DNA from 3 places in the Geodermatophilus sp. SYSU D00705 genome. Region 2 is predicted to be linked to each of the others. Evidence: predicted binding sites of a transcription regulator. Region 2 holds the regulator's gene; each other region holds the start of a gene.
The links. The regulator LexA, encoded in region 2, represses DNA repair genes until DNA is damaged. The targets are predictions, from matches to a motif close to TCGAACANNTGTTCGA.
Positions count from the first base shown of each region.

Region 1: ACI78Q_RS16320 (DUF222 domain-containing protein) is a predicted target of LexA. The motif match lies at 1,124-1,139, and genes of this name have one in related genera.
Region 3: ACI78Q_RS17995 (DUF6504 family protein) is a predicted target of LexA. The motif match lies at 1,244-1,259, and genes of this name have one in related genera.

Region 1 is NZ_JBJGYT010000021.1:49,097-51,355, reverse strand. Features, by position in the region: gene ACI78Q_RS16330 (NAD-dependent epimerase/dehydratase family protein) at 1-222, shown strand, start outside; gene ACI78Q_RS16325 (glycosyltransferase) at 219-905, shown strand; gene ACI78Q_RS16320 (DUF222 domain-containing protein) at 1,157-2,259, shown strand, end outside.
Region 2 is NZ_JBJGYT010000017.1:50,663-52,921, forward strand. Features, by position in the region: gene ACI78Q_RS14650 (hypothetical protein) at 1-824, shown strand, start outside; gene lexA (transcriptional repressor LexA) at 934-1,683, opposite strand.
Region 3 is NZ_JBJGYT010000026.1:48,765-51,023, reverse strand. Features, by position in the region: gene ACI78Q_RS18005 (DNA polymerase III subunit alpha) at 1-265, opposite strand, end outside; gene ACI78Q_RS18000 (SAV_6107 family HEPN domain-containing protein) at 339-827, opposite strand; gene ACI78Q_RS17995 (DUF6504 family protein) at 827-1,147, opposite strand; gene ACI78Q_RS17990 (YbaK/EbsC family protein) at 1,375-1,887, shown strand; gene ACI78Q_RS17985 (GNAT family N-acetyltransferase) at 1,884-2,259, shown strand, end outside.

The DNA.
Region 1 (2,259 bases), on a different contig from region 2:
AACATCGGCACCGGCGTGCAGACCGCCACCGAGGAGCTCGTCGCGGTCGCCGCGCGGGTCACCGGCCGGCCGATCGCCACAGCACCGGGTGCGCACCCGGGACGGGACTGGGACACCGACTGCTGGGTCAGCGACCCGTCGCTCGCCGCGGCGCTGCTGGGCTGGACGCCGACCGTGGACCTGGCCGAGGGCCTGGCGCTGACGTGGGCTGCCGGGGGATGAGCGGTCCGCGCGTCGCCGTCGTCGTCCCCGTGTACCGCAACGAGGCGACACTGGCCCCGCTCGCGCAGCGGGTGGCCGCCGCGCTGGCCGGCCGGGACTGGCGGCTGCGGCTGGTCATCGACGCCTCGCCCGACGACAGCGTGCGGGTCGCCTCGGCGCTCAGCGCCGCCGACCCCCGCGTCGCGGTCTCCGGGCTCACCGTCAACGGCGGCCAGCACGCCGCGCTGGCCCACGGCCTCGCGGCCGAGCCCGACGCCGACGTCTGGGTGTGCCTCGACGCCGACCTGCAGGACCCTCCGGAGGCGGTGCCGGTACTGCTGGACCGGCTCGCCCTCGGCGACGTCGACGCCGTCTTCGCCGGACGCCGCGGCGCCTACGAGTCGGCGGCCCGCCGGCTGAGCGGGACGGTGCACCGCCGGCTGGCCGCCCGGCTCACCGGGCTGCCGCCGGACGCCGGCGCCTTCCTCGCGATGGGTCCGGAGGTGCGCGAGGCGGTCGTGGCGGCCGTGCTCGGCGGCGGTGCGCCGAGCGTCGTGCTGGCCGTCGGCGCCACCCGCCGGCCGGTCACGAGCGTGCCCGTGGCGCGGGACCGGCGGCCGGAGGGCCGCTCCGCCTGGAGCAGCCGGGACCGCCTCGCGCAGTCGGCCCGCTCCCTGGTGTGGGCCCTGCGGCAACGCCGCTGACCTGCTCGAGAGGCTTCGCTCGGCGGCTGCGGTGGCCGGGCGGCACAGCCGCGCGCCGCGACGGTGGTGACGCGACCCCAGTGCCGCGCCCGCGAGGGCCTCCTGGCGCGGCGACGTGGAGGGCATCTCCGTAGCCTCCGCAAGACGCCTTCGTGATCTGTGGACATGGCTCTGAGCTGGGGATTCGCGTGGTCTGCGCCTTCTCGCCGGGATAGACTTCGAACACCTGATCGAAGGCGGCGGGAGGTGTCGTGGACGGCTTGTCGTCGGTGCTGGACGCCCTCGCCGGCGACGGCCTCCACGCACTGTCTGACGGGGAGCTGCTGGACCGCACCGCCGCGCTCGTTGCGTCCCGCAACCGCCTGGACGCCGAGCTGGCCCGCACCGTGCGCACCGCCGACGCCCGCCAGGCCGCCGCGCACGACGGGCTCAAGAGCATGCAGTCGTGGTTGCGCGGGCACGCCCGGTTGTCCGGCACGGCCGCGGCGCGGGTGGTGCGCGGCGGGCGGGCGCTGGCGCAGCTGCCGGCGCTCGCGGAGGCCTGCGCCGCCGGAGATGTCGCGGCCGAGCAGGTCGCCGTCATCGCCCCGATCACCAAGGACGACCGGCTGGCCGCGGCCGCCGAGCAGGGCGTGGACCTGGCCGAGGTCGACACCGCCCTGACCTCCGTGGCCAAGGATCTGCCGTACCAGAAGCTGACCCTGGCCGTGGGGCACTACCTGGCCCGGCTGGAGCCCGACGGGGCCGAGCCCGATCCCACCGAGACCCGGGCGGTGTGGCTCGCCCGGCACGCCGACGGCGGCCTCACCGCCCGGGTCGAGCTCGACGCCGTCGGCGGGGAGAGGTTCTGCACCGCCCTGGAGGCCCTGGTGCAGGCCGGCCGCGGCGCCGGGGACACCCGCACCCGCGCCCAGCAGCTGGGCGACGCGCTGGTGCAGCTGTGCGACAACGCCCTCGCGTCCGGGAGCCTGCCGGTGCTGCGCACCGTCAAGCCGCAGGTGATGGTGCGCATCGACCTGGCCGACCTGATCGACCCGAAGGCCGCCCCCGGCGCCGCCGAGACCGGCTTCGGGACCGCGATCTCCGCCGCCCGCGCCCGCTGGCTGGCCTGCGACGCGGCCGTCTCCCGGATCGTGATGACCCCCGACGGCACCCCGCTGGACCTCGGCCGGGACAAACGCGTCGTGCCCCCACACCTGCGCAAGGCGGTGGAGGCCCGCGACCGGGGATGTGTGTTCACCGGCTGCCAGGCGCCCACCTTCTGGTGCGACGTGCACCACCTGCGGGAGTGGATCAACGGCGGCCAGACCACCCTGGCCAACTCCGCGCTGCTGTGCGAACGGCACCACACCAA
Region 2 (2,259 bases):
TGTACGTCCTGGACGCCACCTGCCGGGTGCTCACGGTGCGCAGCGCGGCGGTGGACCCCTACGACCCCGAGGACCTCGCCCTCGCCGCCGACGGCACGGTCTGGCTGGCCGACACCGGCGACAACCAGGGCACCCGCGACACCGTGGCCCTGCTCGCGTTGCGGCCCGACGGCAGCACCGCGGTCTACCGGCTCAGCTATCCCGAGGGAGCCCGGGACGTCGAGGCGCTCCTGCTGGCTCCCGACGGCATGCCCTACCTCGTCTCCAAGGAGGTGCTGGGCGCGAGCAAGGTGTACCGCCCGGTGACCGCACTGGTCGAGTCGGGGACGGTGGCGCTCACCGAGGTGGGCGGCGTGGAGTTCACGCTCACCGGGACCACCGGTGGGCCGGTCGGCCGCGCAGGTCAGCTCATGGTCACCGGGGGAGCGGTGTCGGCCGACGGGAGCCACGTGGCGCTGCGGACGTACACCGACGCCTACGTGTGGCCCCTGTCGGGCTCCGACGTCGCCGGCGCCCTCGCGGGGGAGCCGGTGCGGATGGCGCTGCCCGACGCGCCCCAGGGGGAGGCGATCAGCTTCACCGCGGACGGCAGCGGGGTCCTCGTGGCGGGCGAGGGGGTGCCCGGCGACGTGACCGTCGTGCCGATCGCGGCCGAGCAGGCCGCCGGCGGTCCGGCTACGGCGTCGGAGTCGTCGAGCGGCCCCCTGCCGGGCCTGCTGACCGCCTCCGACGGCGGCATCCCGCTGGTGCCGGCCGCACTGGTCGCCGCCCTGGTGGCCACCGCTGTCGTGTGGGTGGGCGGGAAGCTGCGCCGCCGCACCTGAGCCGTATCCGGGGGCGCTCCACTGCGGCCGGGCAGACCGCGCGCGAGGACGGGGCACGGCTCCCGTGGGCCGGTCCGCCAGGACCGTCAGGCCCCGGCGGACCGAGGGATCACACCCGGCGCAGCACCGTGACGACGCGGCCGAGGATGGTGGCGTCGTCGCCGGGGATGGGCTCGTACGCCGGGTTGTGCGGCAGCAGCCACACGTGCCCGTCGCGGCGCTTGTAGGTCTTCACCGTCGCCTCGCCGTCGAGCATCGCGGCGACGATCTCGCCGTTCTCGGCGGTCGGCTGCTGGCGCACGACGACCCAGTCGCCGTCACAGATGGCCGCCTCCACCATCGAGTCACCGGCGACCTTGAGCATGAACAGTGTGCCCTCGCCGACCAGTTCGCGGGGCAGGGGGAACACGTCCTCCACCGCCTGCTCGGCCAGGACCGGGCCACCGGCGGCGATCCGCCCGACCAGCGGCACGTACGTCGGGGCCGGGGTCTCGTCGGACCCGGCGGCGGCCGGCTGCGGGACCTCCACGGCGGTGTCACCGGGCAGGCGGACGTCGAGAGCCCGGGGCCGGTTCGGGTCGCGGCGCAGCCAGCCCTTCTTCTGCAGCACGGTCAGCTGGTGGGCGACCGAGGAGGCGGAGGAGAGCCCGACGGCCTCACCGATCTCGCGCACCGAGGGCGGGTAGCCGCGGCGCTCGATGGAGTCGCGGATGACCTCGAGCACGCGCCGCTGACGCTGGGTCAGGCCGTCGCCGGCCTCGCCCCGGTCGGGGAACGTGCGCACGGCTGCCGTCCCGGTGGTCGCCGGCGGGGCCGGCGTCCTCCGGCGGCTCCCCGACGTCCCACTCTTCTCCGCCACCGTCGCCTCCTCGCCGGCTGCCCATGCAGCGCGTCTCGTCCTTCCGGACCGACCGTAGCGCGCCGGACGCGCCCGATCAAACACGTGTTCGAAGTGGGGGCGGGGTGGTGTGGCTTTCGTCGGAGCCATCCGGTAGACATCGAACAGACGTTCGGATCGAACACGCGTTCGACGGTCCGGGGCTCGGCGAGAGGAGTGGTCGTGACAGGCGTGCAGCGTGCGGTGCTGGAGTTCGACGACGCGGTTCAGGTGCCGTGGCGGCCCCGTCTGCGGGCCGTCCCGTCCCCCCGCGAGCCGGGCTCCCCGCGGCGGGCAGTCGTGTCCCCGGCCCCGTCGCGGGCCGGAACGGCGCGGCCGGCGACCGGGTCCCCGCGACCGGCCACGTCTGCTCGGCCGGCGAGCGGGTCGGCGCGACCAGCCGCACCGGCTCGGCCGGCGAGCGGGTCGGCGCGATCGGCCGTGGCCGGGGGCGTCCGGCCCCGCGCGGCGGGTACCGGCCGCCTGGGCGTGCCGGGGCCGGCGCGACCCGCGCCGACGGGCGTGACCCCGTCGCCGTCGAGTCGTCCGGTGCGGGGT
Region 3 (2,259 bases), on a different contig from region 2:
CGAGGGCCGGCGCCAGCGCCGGTGGGACGGTCGAGTCGACCGACGGGACCACGGCCAGGTCCACCCCGAAGACCGGGCGCACGTCGGCCGCCCGGCAGGCGAGGGCGAACTTCACCGCGCCGTAGAGCCCGTCCCGGTCGGTCAGCGCCAGGGCGCGCATGCCGTGCTCGGCGGCCCGGTTCACCAGGTCGGCCGGGTGGTTGGCCCCGTACTGCATGGAGTAGCCCGAGGCGACGTGGAGGTGGACGAAGGGGTCGGCGCTCACGAGTCCGACTCGCTGGCGCTCGTCGGCCGCGTTCGCGGGGCTGCTGCGCCCCCTGGTGAGCTCGCGAGCTCGCTCACCTCCGGCGACGGTGCTCGGAGCCGCCGACCACCCGGGGCCGCGCCAGGCGGGGCGACTCGGGCTCGGGCGGCGTGCTGCCCAGGCTGCTCTCGACCACGGCGAGGAAGGCGCGGACGTCGCGGACGAGGTCGTCGGCCTCGCGCTCGGTGACCGCCCGGGACAGGCCGGCCTCCGCGGCGGCCCGCTTGGCGGCGCCGGCGGCGAAGAAGGTGGCCCACTCGCCCAGCTCCGGGGCGACCTGGCCGAGCAGCACCCAGGCGCTGCGCGGCCGCCGGCGGCCGCCCTCCGGACGGGTGCGGGCGGCGAGCACCGCCGCGGCGGCGCGCAGGGCACCCAGGTGGGCGGTGGCGTAGCGCTGGCGCGCGTCGGTGCTCGCCGCCGCCTCCGCCAGCGCCCGGGAGGCCTGGTCGAGCAACTGGACGGCAGCCGGGGGCAGCGGTGGGGGCAGCGGCAGCTGGTCGGCCATGACGTGGACGGCGCCCATCAGTCGTGCACCCGCACGAGCGACCACTGGTTGGCCGTCGGGTCCCAGGACAGGTCGAAGACCCCGGCGAAGCTCATCCGGGAGCGCCCGGCCCGGACCGCCTCCAGCCGCCACACCTCGCGGGTGGCGACCAGCTCGGCGGAGGCGCCGCCGGCCACCCCGGCGTCCCACCAGGGCGCGGTCTCCACCCACGAGTCGAGCAGCTCGCCCACGACGTACCGCGACTGCCCGCGCCAGAACTGTGCCGGACCGAGCGGCCCTCGCTCCACCTGCACCTCCTCGCCGACCCGACCGCCGACCCCACCCAGCACCCGGCTCATGACAGACTCCCCACCGCTCTGCGCCGAGCGGCCGGCCCCGGCCCACCGCAACCGGGTGGGGAAGGACCCGGGAGCGGCGGGAGGCCGGCTCGCTGTTCGAACGCGTGTTCGAACGACGTCGAGTAGACCCGACCCCACCGACGACGTCAAGCGGGACGCGCGGCAGTGGGGAGATGCCGCAGCTCGCGCGGGCGCGGGCGGTCCGGGCCAATGGCAGGATCGGACCCATGAGCCGACCCGAGCACCCGCGGGTGGCCGCCTTCGCCCGGCTCCTGGCCGAGTCGGGCGCGACCGGGCAGGTGCGCGAGCTGCCCGGCAGCGCCCGCACCGCCGCCGCGGCCGCCGCACAGCTCGGCGTCCCCGTCGGCGCGATCGCCAACAGCCTGGTCTTCGACGTCGACGACACGCCGGTGCTCGTGCTCACCAGCGGCGCCCACCGGGTCGACGTCGTCCAGGTCGCGGCCCTGCTCGGCGTCCCCGGCATGCGGCCGGGCTCCCCCGACTTCGTCCGCCGGCACACCGGCCAGCCGATCGGCGGCGTGGCCCCGATCGGCCACCCCGAGCCGATCGGCACGCTGGTCGACATCGAACTGGCCCGCCACGAGCGGGTCTGGGCCGCGGCCGGGCACCCGCACGCGGTCTTCCCCACCACCTACGAGGAGCTGCTCCGCTTGACCTGTGGCACGGCCGCCGAGGTCGGCAACGGCCTCGTCGCCCCGGTGGAGGTGGTCGCCCCGTGACCGGCACGACCCCGGCCACCCGGGTCACCGAGCTCCCCACCACGTGGCTGCGTGACCACATGCACGACGCCCTGGCGATCTACGGCGCGGCCATGGGGTACTCGCCGTCGGTCGTCGCCGGCCGGTACGGCTACGCCATCCAGCACACCGAGCGCGCCGGGTTCCGGGCCGTGGGGGCGTTCGTGACGACCCCCGAGGGCGAGCAGCTGGTCGGGTTCGGCTACGGCTACCTCGTGGCACCGGGGCAGTGGTGGCACGACCAGGTGCGGGCCGCGCTGGACCGGCGGACGGCGAAGCGGTGGCTGCCCGGCGCCTTCGAGGTCTGCGAGCTGCACGTCCACCCCGACCACCAGAGCCGCGGGTTGGGCCGCC